2 regions of the Pseudofrankia sp. EUN1h genome follow, and region 2 is predicted to be linked to the other one. Evidence: riboswitches for the same ligand, from Rfam matches in the RefSeq annotation. Region 2 holds a riboswitch; the other holds the start of a gene.

Region 1 (7,672 bases), on a different contig from region 2:
CCGGTCGCCGCCGATCGCGCCCCGCACGCACAGCAGCAGGTCGCGCGAGTCCCAGCGGAACCGCTTCCAGGCGCCGCCCGCGGCGCTGAACACCGCGAAGATGTCGACCTCGTCCAGCGGGCGGATCATCGTGTCCCGGCCGGCCGAGCCGATGGTGGCGACACCGACGAGCGGCAGCGCGCAGCGTGGCGGGAAGATCGCGCGCAGGGCCCGCTCGGCCTCGTCCCTGCGGGCGTCGATCACCGCCTTGTCCTCGGAGCTCAGCCGGATCATGTCGTCGAGCTTGGCGAACGCGCGCGCCGTCGTGCCGACCAGCAGCGGACCGGTCATCGCCCCCGTGTGCGGGCCGGTCAGGTGCGGGCCACTCGCCGGCTGTGCCTGCGCCGGGGGCGCGTCGACAGTCGGAAAGAGTGAGTTCGGCGCGCCGGGGACGGACTCGTCCGGCCGCCGCCAGTGCGGCGGAATGATCAGATGGTCGTACGTGACCTCGGCTGGTGGGATCTGCGACGAGATCGGGTGTGGGGAATCCACGCTCATGGTGCACCTCCCCGGCGCATCGCGCCGACCGTCGAGCTCCCCCTCCCGGACACACGCCGCCGTGTTGGCCGACGCGGATACCCGATCCGGACGGTGGAAGCCTTGTCCGGTCGCGACATCATTGCCATGGTGCCTCAGGCCGTCACCGCCTGAACAGCCGGGACACCCTACAGGTGGCCAGAAGCTACGCATCGGCGACGAAACAAGACCTCAAACGTTGTCGGGTAGCCGACAACCTAGCAGCGCATGCCGCCGATGTGCAGGCCAAAGAACAATCCGGAAACGCCGCGTTGAGCTGCGGCAATGACGCAGGGAACCGGGCTTCTCGCGGTGCGGCACACCCCGGGAACGAGGGGTACGAGCGGGCCGCGAGCGTCCGGCACGCCGCTACGCCCCGTAATGGCGGCTCGGCCCGATCAGCGGGACGGCGGGCGGCACCACAGTCGCCAGCCGGTGGTGAGCACGACCCTGGTGGGCTGAAAGGACGTTGCCATCGCCAGTCGTTCGGATGCCGCGTCGTCGGCGCGCACTCGGGTCTCCACCAGAGCGAGAAGAGACGCCTCCAGCCAGGTCGCCAACGCCCGGACGATCTCGGCGCCGTATCCGCGCCGGCGTTCGTCCGGGCCGATCACCACCGCGACCGCCGCACGGTGCGCCCGGGTGTCGGCGCCGAGCAGCCCGACGGCGACGCCGCCGTGGTCGCGGACCACCCAGGTCAGCGCGGCGCGGCCGGCACCCGTCCGGTGGCGCAGCTCGCGGCGCAACGCCGCCGGCTCGGTCGTCCCGCGCGCGTCCGGGCCGGCGAACAGCCCTCCGACTCCGAGCCCCGGAGCCGGGCGCGCCGCGAGCGCGACCTTGCGCGCCAGCTCCTCGGCGACATAGCCCGCGTTCCACACCGTCACCGGCAACGCCTGCAGCCGCGGCGTCGTCAGCGTCGGCCCGTCGCCACCCACGCTCACCCGCGCCGGGAAGGCTCGCGGACGCCCAGCAGGCCGCGGTCACGCAGCCAGGCCTCGGTGCGGCTCATACCGTCGGCCAGCTCGACCCGCGGGCCCCAGCCGGTCAACGCGGTGATCCGCTCGCCCGAGCACCTCCCGGTCCTGGTCACGTCCGCCACGCTGAGCGGACCCAGGTCCATCCGGCCGCGCGGGTCGACCCCGGCGACCAGCCGGGCGCCGAGACCGCGCACGATCCCCAGGGCCGCGGAGCCGGCCGACGGGACGGACGCCTGGCCGCCGCCGGCGTCCCCGGTGGGCTCCCCAGCGACGCCGGCGGGCTGGCTGCCTCGGCCAGCCTCGGCGAGCGCGGCGGCGGAGCCCGGCCGCGGGACGCGGTGCGACTCGACCCGGCCGCGCAGACGCCCGACGGCCACGGTGGCCTCATCCAGCGCGCCGTACATCCGGGCGGGCACTGAGCGCGGTGCGGGCAGATCCAGCATCCGGCTGTAGTAGCCGACGAACTCGGCGACCGTGCACGGCCCCGGCCCGGTCACGTGCAGAATCTCGCCGGCCGCCCGCGGCGAGTCCGCGGCCGAGATCACGGCCGCCACCACGTCGTCGATGTGGACGGGGTTGAGCCACCCGGTGCCACCGTCGAGGAGGACGAACCGGCCCGAACGCAGCAGCAGCACCGGCCAGACCGTCCACCGGCCGGCCCGCGGGCCATAGGCGTCCCCGAGGCGCAGCACGGTGGCCGACAGGCCGGACGCCGTCGCCGCGCTCACCGACTGCTCCGCGGCGGCCAGGGTGTCGGCCCGCGGGTCGCCGGTCAGCCCGACGGGCGCGGTCTCGTCGATGCCGTCGGCGATGTCCGGGCCGAGCGCCGACACGCAGGACAGGTGCACGACCCGGCGCACCTCGGCGCGGGCGGCGGCGTCGAGCACCGTGGCCGTCCCGCCGAGCAGGACCTGGCGCATCCGGGCCAGCGGAATGCGCGCGCTGCCGAGCGGTCGGCCACCGCGGATCGGCGGCAGCTCGCCGACCCCGCCCATGCCGGCCGCCGCGGCGTGGACCACCAGGTCCGCGCCGGCGAACTCCTTCTCCCAGTCGCCTGGCCGGCTCACGTCCGCGGTGCGCACGCCAGGGCCGCGGGCCACGTCGAGCGCGACCACCTCATCCCCGCGACCACGCAGGGCATGGGCAATCGCCCCGCCGACGAACCCGGCGGCGCCGGTGACCACCACCCGAGCCAACGTCAGCCCTCCTGACCGTGACCTCGCGGACGAGACCGTTCTGATCCTGCTGGCACGCGGTCCTCACGGCCGGAGTCCAGATCACGTCCCAGCATGCAGCATGACAGCACACCCGGATCTCAGCACGCACGGCGCCCGGCACACCACATGGACGACGGCCACCCACCTGCCGCCTCCAGAACCTACGACTGCCTCCCGGGCCTACGACAGGCCGCCGCCCTCGACGGGCGCGAGCCCGACCGGCTCCTCTTTCCTCTCCTCTTCCTTCTCTTTCCTTTTCTCCTTCACGAGGCCCCCGCCCTCGCCCCCGGTCTCCTCTTCCTCTGGGCTTCCGGCCACCGTCGCGCGGCGCCGGGCCACCTGGCGCCGCAGCAGCTCACCGAACAGGCCGGCCAGGACCGAGACGACCACGACGGACGGCGCGAGCCACGGAGTCGACTCCTTCAGCCCGGGCACCGACGCCGCCGCGTAGCCCAGCGCGGTCAGCCCGGTACCCCAGATCACCGCGCCGACCACGGCCGCCAGCAGGAAGCGCGACCACGGCATCCGCACCGCGCCCGCCAGGATCGGGGCGAAGGTGCGCGCCCAAGGCACGAATCGGGCCGCTACCAGCGTCACCGGGCCGAAACGTCCGTAGAACTCCTCGGTGCGGTCAAGCAGCTTTTTGTGTCGACGTTCCAGCCAGGGCCGGCCGAGCCGCCACCCGGTCACATAGCCCACGCAGACCCCCACGACCGCCATCACGGTCACGCCGGCAGCAAGTAGCGGCAGCGACACCCGGTGTGTCGGATCCGCCGCCAGCAGCCCGGCCGCCAGCAACATCGCGTCTCCCGGCAGCCAGAACCCGATCGGCACGCCGCTCTCAAGGAAGACGATCGCGAAGACGGTCAGATACAGGGTCAGGCCGGATAGACGGTCGACATCCATGCCATCAGTCTGACGGGGCGCCGAGCGCACCCGTCGCCGGACGCTTCGCGGCGCGCGCCGTGATACCCGATCGGCGCGGCCGCTGCGAAGATGACGGATCGAAGGGTAAGTAGTCACGAGTCCCAGTGGCGCGGGCGATGTCGGCGGCAACGGGCTCCCTCACAGCCGCCTCGCGTCATACCCTTCGCGCAACACAGCCCACAACGCGCGGTCCCGGCACACCCCGGCGCGCGCCGTCCACCCCTGCCCGGTCCGCCGGCGGGCGACGGCCGCCGGCGGGCGAACCCGGCCGCGTCCGCCCGCTCGGTGGCCCGACGCCTTTGACAGGAGCTTTCGATGCCCATCGCGACCCCAGACGTCTACGCCGAGATGCTCGACCGGGCGAAGGCGAACGCCTTCGCCTACCCAGCCATCAACGTCACCTCGTCACAGACGCTGAACGCCGCGCTGCGCGGCTTCGCCGAGGCGGGCAGCGACGGAATCCTCCAGGTGTCCACGGGGGGAGCCGAGTACCTGTCCGGGTCGACCGTCAAGAACATGGTGCTCGGCGCGGAGGCCCTGGCCGAGTTCGCGCACCACGTCGCCAAGGCCTACCCGGTGCAGATCGCCCTGCACACCGACCACTGCCCGGCGGACAAGCTCGACACCTACATGCGCCCGCTCGTCGCCATCTCCAGGGAGCGGGTGAAGGCCGGCCGCGACCCGCTGTTCCAGTCGCACATGTGGGACGGTTCCGCGGTGCCGCTGGAGGAGAACCTCAAGCTCGCCGAGGAGCTGCTCGCCGACTGCAAGGCCGCGAACATCGTGCTCGAGGTGGAGATCGGCGTCGTCGGCGGCGAGGAGGACGGGGTCGTCGGCGCGATCGACGAGAAGCTCTACACCACGCCCGAGGACATGTGGCGCACCGCCGAGGTGCTCGGCACCGGCGACAAGGGCCGGTACATGCTGGCGGCCACCTTCGGCAACGTGCACGGCGTCTACAAGCCGGGCAACGTCAAGCTACGCCCGACGATCCTGCGCGACGGCCAGCAGTACGTGGCCGCCAAGCTGGGGCTCYGCGCCGACGCGAAGCCGTTCAACCTGGTCTTCCACGGCGGCAGCGGCTCGGAGCTCTCCGAGATCCGCGAGGCGCTGGACTACGGCGTCGTCAAGATGAACGTGGACACCGACGCCCAGTACGCGTTCACCCGGCCGGTGGCGGACCACATGTTCAAGAACTACGACGGCGTCCTGAAGATCGACGGCGAGGTCGGCGTCAAGAAGTCCTACGACCCCCGCACCTGGGGCAAGGCCGCCGAGGCGAACATGGCCAAGCGGGTCGCGCAGGCCTGCGAGGACCTGCGCAGCGCCGGCCAGGCTCTTTAGTTTGGTTCGCTCCGTCCGGGCACGGCGCTCCGGCGACCTCGCTGCGGCCCGGCCCACTTCGCTTCGCTCGTGGGCCGGGCCTCCGCGAGGCGCGCCTCCGCGCCGCGCGGTCACCTGCCGCTGAACGTCACCAAACCAAGATCCATCCGATCCGGGGCACCAGCCAGATTTAGCTCGGCGTCGGATCTTCGGCCCGGGGTCGCCAACTTGGCGGCCCCGGGTCGTTTGCTGTCCCCGGCCGGTCCATCGCCCGTTCGGGCGGGTCCACCCGGACGGGCGGGCCTACCGGACGGGCAGGTCCACCAGAGCGGCGGGTCCACCCGTGGGTGGGCAAAGCGGTCAGCATCACTACTGACTACTCGCCGTTGCACAGTGGACTACTTAGCGCCACCGAAAGCGGACCACGACCGGACACGCCTGGCCAGTGCGCCACAGGGGTCGAATCTGTCGATGGTCAACCATGAGCACTCATTCGACTACCATCTGCGCACGAACCGGGTGATTCGGGGCGGGTGTAGCGAGGATCGCATTTCGCCCGAGCAAGCATCGAAGGTGCCCTTCGGACGGCAGAATGGTAGATTTATTTTTCGACGCGACACGCGGACGGAACCAGACCCGCGTGTGGCCCTCTGCTCGGACGGTCCGGCCCCTTGTGGGACGAAACCGCCAGCTAGCAGATCCTCGACGCAGAGCAAGAAAACGCCGCCCGCGGAGCCGGGTAGGAAAGATGAGCGCGCGTACGCGCGCGATAACATCGTTTCGGGCACATTTCAAGCAGCGACACGCCGGTGTGGCCTTCTTCACGTGCCTATTTCAATGCTTGCCGCCACGCCGAGGAATGTGGTTATGGTCTTCGCCGTGCCTGGCGACAGGACAGGCACCCAACGGGCGGCACGCCGAATCCTGCCCCCGCCCGGCGAGTTTTGAACCAGCGGCAGGAACGGGGGAACCGAATCCGGACGCCTGATCCAGAGATCCTGGGCAGCGGCCTTTTCCACCAACCTGATCGGACCGACGAGACCCGTGGAGCCGAAGTGGTGACGGAAAAGGCTCAATAGTGCGACGGCCTGCGTGGCCAAAAAGCGCGCCACGCCAGCCTCGCCCTCAACAGGCGTCCTAGGGGTGAAGCCGACCGACTTTCGCTGTGCTCGTTGACGCGCCGAACCGAGCGCGTCAACCCAACAGCCGAAAATGTCGCGTGGCCGGGCAATCTCTTTCCAGCCCGAACCCGACAGCTCACCTCGCAGGCGTGGGGAAGGGCAATCACGCATGTCCGAATCAAGTACCCCTGGTCGACATCGCATGCCCGGCGGTCGTTTCGTTCCGCCGGTGGCCGAATGTCCGCCAGACGGCACCACGAGCGTGCGCGTCTCCGTCAGCCCCCGAGCTGGCGAATCGGCGGGGCCGATCCGCCAGGTTTCTCCCCGGAATTCCCGGGAACCCCGGCGAGCCGTCACGTCCCCGGCACGCCGGCTACGCAAGTCCCTCGCGGCAGTTCCCGTCATCGCCGCGGCCGTGGGCGGCACACTCGCCGTCGCGACACCCGCGAACGCCTCTTCCACCTGGGCAGAACTGCGCCAGTGCGAGTCGGGCGGAAACTATTCCATCAATACCGGCAACGGATACTACGGCGCGTACCAGTTCTCCGTGAGGACGTGGCAGAGCCTCGGATATTCGGGGCTGCCGAGTGCCGCGCCACCGGCGGTTCAGGACGAGGCGGCGCTGCGGCTGGCGCAGCGCTCCGGCTTTGGCCAGTGGCCGGAATGCGGCCGCGGGATGGGTCCGGACCAGCTCGCCCCGGGCGCGAGCTCCGCCGGCGCCGGCCAGGCCTCCCGGTCGGCCCCCAGAGCGCCTCTCGTGGCCCAGCCGATCTCCTCGACCACGGCGCACCTGCCCTTCACGACGGCACTGGCCGGCCAGTACCGCGCCGACGTCCAGTCCTGGCAGGCCCAGATGAACAAGATCGGCTATTCCCTCGCCGCCGACGGGCACTACGGGCCGCGTTCGGCCGAGGCCGCCCGCGCGCTGCAGCGGGCCAAGGGCCTGGCCGTCGACGGCGTCGTCGGCCAGAGGACCTGGGCCGCCACCTTCGCCTGAGCCGTCAGGCGTCACCGCCCGGCTGACCTTCTCGCCGAGGCCTCCCGTCACGCGGGGCTTTGCCATTGCCCGTCGTTGACGGAACTCCCGGGGATCGGCTGACACCGATCCCGGGCAGGAGCCTCGGCCTGGGCCACCCGCCCGGATCCTCCCTCCCGGGCCGGCCCCGCGAGGTCAGTCGACCCGCCGCCACTGGAACCTCGCCGCGATCGGCCCCCACCGACCGCTGCCCACGCTGGCGACGGGACCCCTTTCCCACCCCGTCTCCGGCCGCCAGTCGGAGGCGTGCGGCCTTGGCCCGCCGGTTGGTCGGTGGGGCGAGGGGATCTGGCGGCGACGACGGTCGCTGCCTCGCCGCCGTGCCGTCGCGCCGGCCACAGAGTCGAAGGCCGCGCGAGCCTCATCATGATCGCGTGGCCGCCGGCCGGCGTGCCGGTCGGGCGGCGTCAGCGAGTGGCTGGCGCCACCGCCGGAACAGTCGCGAACCGGGGTCGTCCCTTTCGTTGGGGTGACCCCGGTTTGCGGCGAAGGATGACGACTCGCTACAGTCCGGTG
Region 2 (6,539 bases):
CGACCGGGACGCCATCTTCCGGCCGTTCCAGCGCCTCGGCGACACCGACAACACCACCGGCACCGGCCTCGGTCTCGCGCTCTCCCGCGGCCTGGTCGAGGCGATGGATGGCACTCTCACTCCGGAGGACACCCCCGGCGGCGGCCTCACGATGGTCATCGACCTCCCCGCCGACGAGGACAGCGCGGCGGCGGCCGCGGACGGCGACCACGACGGCGACGGCGACGGCGACGGCGACGGAAAGCTGGACGACACCGGCGGTGTCCGGTGACGCGGGTGCTGATCGTCGACGACGAGCCACAGATCCTGCGCGCGATGCGGATCAACCTGCGAGCACGCGGCTACGAGGTGGTCGTCGCCGACACCGGCGCGGGCGCCCTGTCCGCCGCCGCGTCGACCATCCCGGACATCGTCATCCTCGACCTCGGCCTGCCGGACATGGATGGCGTCGAGGTCATCCACGGCCTGCGCGGCTGGACGCGGGTGCCGATCGTGGTGCTCTCCGGCCGGGCCGAGAGCCGCGACAAGGTCGGCGCCCTCGACGCCGGCGCCGACGACTACATCACCAAGCCGTTCGGCATCGACGAGCTGCTCGCCCGGCTGCGCGCGGTCGCCCGCCGCGGCGGCGAGCAGGAGGCAAGTCCCATCGTCCGCTTCGGCCACGTCACGGTCGACCTCGCCGCCCATCGCGTCACCCGCGCCTGGCCCGCCGCGGGCGGCGCGGGCGACGGGAGCGGCGGGAGCGGCGGGAGCGACCAGGCCGCCGGTGAGGAGGGGGGCGAGGAGATCCACCTGACGAAGACCGAGTGGGGCCTGCTCAGGGTGCTGCTCAGCCACCCCGGCAAGCTCGTCACCCAGCGCCAGCTGCTCACCGAGGTCTGGGGCGTGCGGTACGAGACCGAGACCCACTACCTGCGCACCTACCTCAACCGCCTGCGCCAGAAGCTCGAGGACGACCCGGCCCGCCCCCGCCACCTCCTGACCGAGCCGGGCATGGGCTACCGCTTCCAGCCCTGACGACCGGCGCCCGCCCGGGCGGCCAGGCAGGCGGCCGTGCGCTGGCGGCTCGTGGCTGGCGGTTGGGTGCTGGTGGTTGGGGTTGGGTGCTGGTGGTTGGGTGCTGGTGGCTCAGCGCCGGGTGGCGCAGAGGGTAGCCATCAGGTTCTTGTCGCGGTCGACGCATGGCGTGAAGCCCTCGCCGCGGAGCAGGTTCTTCGCCGTGTCCGTGCTGACGTACTCCAGGAAGGCCGACAGCAGGCTGTCACCGGGCGGGGTGCCGTATGTGTAGAGGTACTCGACCTCCCAGAACGGGTAGTCGCCGCGTTCGACCGTGCTGATGTCTGGGGTCCAGCCGTTCAACGCAATCTCGTTGATCTTCGGGTAGGTGGCGGCGGCGCCGCGTTCCGCGTAGCCGAGCGCGCCCGGGGTGCGGGAGATCTGGTCGAGCAGGCTTGCCTCGCTGCTGAACTCGCACCGGGTGGTGGCCGCGTTCGGGTCACGGTCCTTGGTGAAGCAGTCGTTCGAGGAGACCGGGGGCTCCTGGGTGCCCAGCACCCGGCGCTCGAACGCCCCGCGAGTGCCGGACTCGGAGCCGCGAGAGATCAGGCGTATCGGCGCGTCGTTGCCGCCGACGTCCTTCCAGTTGGTGACCCGACCGTCGTAGACGGACTGGACCTGGTCGACGGTGAGACCGTGGATCCCGGCCGAGTCGTTCACGAGCAGGGAGAAGACGACCACCGAGACGGGCCGCGCGACCAGTGAACCGAAATCGCCGGAGGCCGGGCCGTCGGACATCGCGAGCCTGGCGGCCGCCGTCTTCGGGTCGTTGGCGCCCGTGTTCGCCACGGCCCGCAGCCCGCTGATGCTGCCGTTCGCGACAACCGCGATGTCCGCGTCACCGCAGGTCTTGTGGTACTCGTCGKCGATGAGCTTGACCACCGGAGCAAACGCCGTCGAACCCTCGATCTGCAGCTGACCGCGTAGGCAGCGGACCGTGCTCTCGCTCGGGTCCGAACGGGAGTTGACGATCACCAGGCCGATCAGCAGGCCGGCGAGGAGCAACGAGAGCCCGCCCAGGACGAGCCCGCGATTGCGGCGGCGGTTGGTGTCGCGTTCGAACTTGCCGCCGCGGATGTAGCCGCGGGCGTGCACCTCGTTGCCGTCGCCGGACAGCAGCACGAGGAGCTTGAACCGGACGCCCTCGTTCAGGTCCATGGGCGGCAGCTCGACCCTGTCGCCTTCCATGAACGGCCCCGGGACGCGGCCCGGGTGGTCCGGCCAGCGGGCATTCATGATCACATCGCGCAGTTCCACCGGGCTGGGCTCGACCACCTCGACGCCCATGGCCGATCGCCTTGGGAAGGTGAACGTGAGCGGGCGGACGATGTCCACCGCGTCCACGTCGAGACGGCCTGCGTTCTTCACCCGCACGAGGGTCAGGCTCGCGCCGGGAACGGGCTCTCCGTCGGTGCGCCGCCGCAGCTCCAGGTCCGCGACGTCGGCGGCCGACCGCGGGCTCACGTCAATCTTGGTGTTCAGGTGGACCCGGTAGCTGACGATCCGGCGCTGACGGACATAGCGGTCGATCAACCAGACGGCGAGCGACACCACCAGCGCCGCGGCCGAGAAGAACGTGCCCAGGTTGTCCGCGGTGGTTTCGAACACCTGGACAACGCTCCAACCCGCGGATCGACTACCCTCCGCATCGGCTTCGGTGCGGAGGCGATTTTTCGGACCAAACATACTCAATCGGTACGTACCGGCGTCAGGATTCCCCTCGACAGTTCACGCCCTGTTCACGAGTTCGGATCTCCCGACCGGCCTCGACAGCCGACGGGCAGTCGTCACCCGATGTGACCTCGACCACGGCTTCCCAACGGCTGGAACACGTCGTGACGGGCGATTGCTCGATCGGAGGGAAGTTCGGCGGGATATTACGCGGCGCATCAGATCTGCGTCGCTCGCGATAAGCATCATTCGGTAAGGGTGGCTGTTGGAAACCGTTGAGCGACATTGATTCGCGCGACAACGGCTCCTTGTTCCCCGAATTTTGCAACAATTGATGTGACGCTGGTCACAGCTAGTTGTTGACAAGCGCGTTGCCACAGGGCTTTACACGCAGCGTGACAGCCTTGCCGGACATCTGCCCAGTTCGCCCGCTTGTGACTACACCCGGTAGCTAGTTACGGTTGCTCCGCTCGCAGCAAGCAGCGATCCGGACGCCGAGTTCTGCCCCCGGATCGGTGCCCCCTCCGAGAACATCGCCAGGGCAGAAATGGGGGAACCACGTTCCTCCGGGCTCGCGCCACCCAGCGCGAGCCCTTGGGGTTAAGTCGGCCATTCAAAGGCGCTTTTCAGCGCGCCCAAAAATAGCCGGCCGGGCTTCCCGGCCCGAACCCGACAGCTAACCTCACAGGCGTGCGGGAAAGATTTTCGCAGAATGCTCAAGGGTCGTCATCGCAAGCAGAGTGCTTTCCGCCGCCGCAGTTCGGCTGTTGTCGCCGCCGGCGTCGTAACCGCCACCGCCGGCGCCGCCGTCTTCGCCGGCGCCGCTCCGGCCAGTGCCGCGTCCAGCGTCTCGGACTCCCAGATCGCCGCCTACGCGCATTCCGCGGGCCTGGACAGCTGCCGCGTCAGCCTCGCGACCTGGGTCGCGATCGCGCTGGCCGAGTCCGGCGGCAACGCCTACGCGCACGCCACCGTCGGCGAGGACTCGCGCGGCCTGTGGCAGATCAACATGCGGGCGCATTCCGGCTGGGTCGGGAGCCGCAACCTCTACGACCCGGCGACCAACGCGTGGGCCGCCACCCAGGTTTGCAAGGGCTCCGGCCCAAGCGCCTGGACCACCTACACCACCGGCGCCTACCGGAACTACCTGTCGCGTGGCTATGCCGCCGCGAACGCGGTCGGCAGCGGGACGGTCTCCGCCGCCCCGGCCGCCCTGGCCAAGGCCGCGCCCGCGATCCCGGCGAACGCCTGGTACCTGTCGCAGGCGGCGAACCACAGCGTCTACCTGGACGCGGTCCGCCAGTTGCAGCAGAAGCTCGGGAGCCTTGGCCACGTGGTCGCGGTCGACGGCTACTTCGGCCCGCAGACCTCCAGCGTCGTGCGCGCCTACCAGGCCGCCCACGGCCTGCTGGTCGACGGCGTCGTCGGTCCGCAGACCCACAAGGCGCTGTTCGGCTAGTCAACGCCGACCAGCAAGACCCTCCCGCGTCTCTTCCCCCCACCGGACGCGGGAGCCCCGGAACCGCCCTGATCTCTCCCTCCTGTCGAGGTCAGGGCGGTTCCGCTTGTCGCGGCCTACGTCCGCTCCGGCCCCTGGTCGGTCAGGTCGCTCTCAGGCCGCTCTGCCGCCGCCGGCCCGCGTCATGACGACCGTCCCGTCCGGGTCACCCTCCGCGTACGACTCATAGCGCAGGCTCAACGAACCCGATCCCTGGAGCGTCAGGGTGATGTCCTCGTCGGTGCATTCGGTGTCGCCCGGCTGCACCGCCTCGTGCACGCGGATCGACGAGCCGTCACCGACCTCGATCAGGGTCACCGTCTCGGTGCAGGCGCCCGGGTACGTCGTCGCGCCGACGACGTCACCCACCTTGCCGTCCTTGAGCTCCAGGGACATCTCGGAGCCACCGTGCGTGCCGTACCAGGTTCCGAGGAAGGCGCTCGGCACCGTGGTCCCGGTTCCGCTCCCGCCCCCGTCATGGTTGACCAGTCTCAGCACGCCGAGGACGACGCCGGCGACGAGGACCAATCCACCGACGACCAGCACCGGCACCAGCCAGGGTCGCCGACGGGGCGATGGCTGGTGGCCGCCCGGCGGCGGGTACCAGGGGTTCTGGCCGGCTGGCGGGACCTGCCCTTCCGGCGGAGCCCACTGGTATCCGCCGGCCGGCGGATACTGCTGCTGGTACTGGCCCTGCTGGTACTCGCCCGGCGGCTGCTGGTACTGGCCCGGCGGCGGGTAGCCCTGGTACGGGCCTGTTGGCGGATGCTGCTGGTACTGACCGGTTGGTGGGTACTGCTGCTGATATTGGCCCATTGGCGGGTAGCCCTGGTTCCAGCCCGTCGGCTGGCTTTGGCCCGAGAACTCCCCGGAGGGCTCCCCTACACCCATGCGGCCCAGTGTGCCGGACCGCCATCGGAGGGTTCATCCGGATGGCCGAATTGTCCCCGGTATGGCCGGGCATTGGGACCGCGACCGCCCCCTAACGTGGGCCGCCGCCGATGGGCAGGGTGATGTGCCGGCTGGCGGCATGGGCCACCCACGTGGCGAGGGCGGTGGCGGTCAGCGCCGCGAGCAGGCCGAGCGTGAGCGACGGCTGGGGCAGGCGATCCAGACCAAGGCGGCCGGCGAACGGCAGGCCGGTGACCTCGGACCGGAGCAGGAGCTCGGCGACGACCGCCGGAATCAGAGCCGGAACGACCAGCGGCGCGAACCCATCCCGACCGAGGACTCCGCGTGCGACACCGATCAGCCATCCAGAGGCGAAGTAGCAGGCGAACAGCGCCGCATAGGCGACGCCCGCCCGGACGTATCCGCCGCCCGAGAGCCGCCGGCCGTCGGACAGCTCATGGCGCCAGCCGAGCGCGTCGAAGGCGAGCCTCTCCGCGCCATAGCCAAGCGCGACGAACAGGCCACCGGCCACCGCGACGACGACGAGGGTCACGGTGGCCGCCGTGGCGAGCCGGGCCCGGGTGACGCCGTTGCCGACCAGCATCGGCGCGAAGGCCGACGTCATCGACAGGCCGGCGGCGAACGGTATGAACCGCTGCCAGCCCGAAAACCCGTGCTGCCAGAGGCTGTGGTCGGACGAACCCACCGCGGCGACGACGCCCAGCACGATGCCGAAACCGGCGGCGACGACCAGCCACAGCAGGCCGATCCAGATCATGGTGCCGGCCGTGGTGATCGCGGCGACGTTCGCCAGCGGCGGCGGCCCTTCCCGGTTCGCGGTCCGGGCCGAGGTCACGACCGCGGCCGCCGCGGCCGCCGGGACGGCCGGGGGACGGCCGGCGGCATCCGTCTCGGCTGCTTCCGCCTTGGCTGCTTCCGTCATGAGGTGCGCTCCCGGTGGTCGCCGGACCGGAGCCGGTCATCGGTAAGGCAGGTGACGAGCCTGCGCAGCCCCACCGGGCTGACGCTGATCCCGGCGCGGTCCGCCGCGCTGAGCGCGTCGGGGGGCACCTGGCCGGCGAGCACGACCGAGCGGAGCCGGCCCAGCCGGCGGTCGGCCACCACGGCCACGGCCTCACCGGTCAGGGCGTCCCTCATCAGGGCATCGCCGATCAGGGCATCGCCGGCCGTTGCCTCGTCGGCCGTGGCCGTGGCCGTTGCCGTTGCCTCGTCGGCCGTGGCATCGCCGGTCAGGGTGTGGACGAGGGCGGCGACGGCATCGGCATCGCCGGTCAGCTCTCGGCCGAGGCCGCGCAGGTCGGCGGCCCGCACCGCGGCCAGCACCCGCCCGCGGCCGAGGAGAACGACGTCGTCGAGCAGGCCTCCGTCATCATCCACGCCGCGGATGCCCTCGGCGCCCTGC

What was found. Region 2 has a riboswitch for cyclic di-AMP ahead of BCD49_RS00315 (peptidoglycan-binding protein). Riboswitches for the same ligand answer to the same signal wherever they lie in the genome.
Region 1: another riboswitch for cyclic di-AMP. It lies ahead of BCD49_RS06795 (transglycosylase family protein); the one in region 2 lies ahead of BCD49_RS00315 (peptidoglycan-binding protein).

Annotation. Positions count from the first base shown of each region.
Region 1 covers NZ_MBLN01000025.1:60,326-67,997, forward strand. The annotation lists gene BCD49_RS06770 (nucleotidyltransferase domain-containing protein) at 1-537, opposite strand, end outside; gene BCD49_RS06775 (GNAT family N-acetyltransferase) at 954-1,496, opposite strand; gene BCD49_RS06780 (NAD-dependent epimerase/dehydratase family protein) at 1,493-2,728, opposite strand; gene BCD49_RS06785 (DedA family protein) at 2,930-3,685, opposite strand; gene fbaA (class II fructose-bisphosphate aldolase) at 3,992-5,020, shown strand; cyclic di-AMP (ydaO/yuaA leader) riboswitch at 6,059-6,285, shown strand; gene BCD49_RS06795 (transglycosylase family protein) at 6,428-7,117, shown strand.
Region 2 covers NZ_MBLN01000001.1:82,294-88,832, reverse strand. The annotation lists gene BCD49_RS00330 (sensor histidine kinase) at 1-271, shown strand, start outside; gene BCD49_RS00325 (response regulator) at 268-1,017, shown strand; gene BCD49_RS00320 (substrate-binding domain-containing protein) at 1,129-2,664, opposite strand; cyclic di-AMP (ydaO/yuaA leader) riboswitch at 3,252-3,433, shown strand; gene BCD49_RS00315 (peptidoglycan-binding protein) at 3,440-4,186, shown strand; gene BCD49_RS43035 (hypothetical protein) at 4,340-5,116, opposite strand; gene BCD49_RS00305 (hypothetical protein) at 5,208-6,059, opposite strand; gene BCD49_RS00300 (ATP-binding cassette domain-containing protein) at 6,056-6,539, opposite strand, start outside.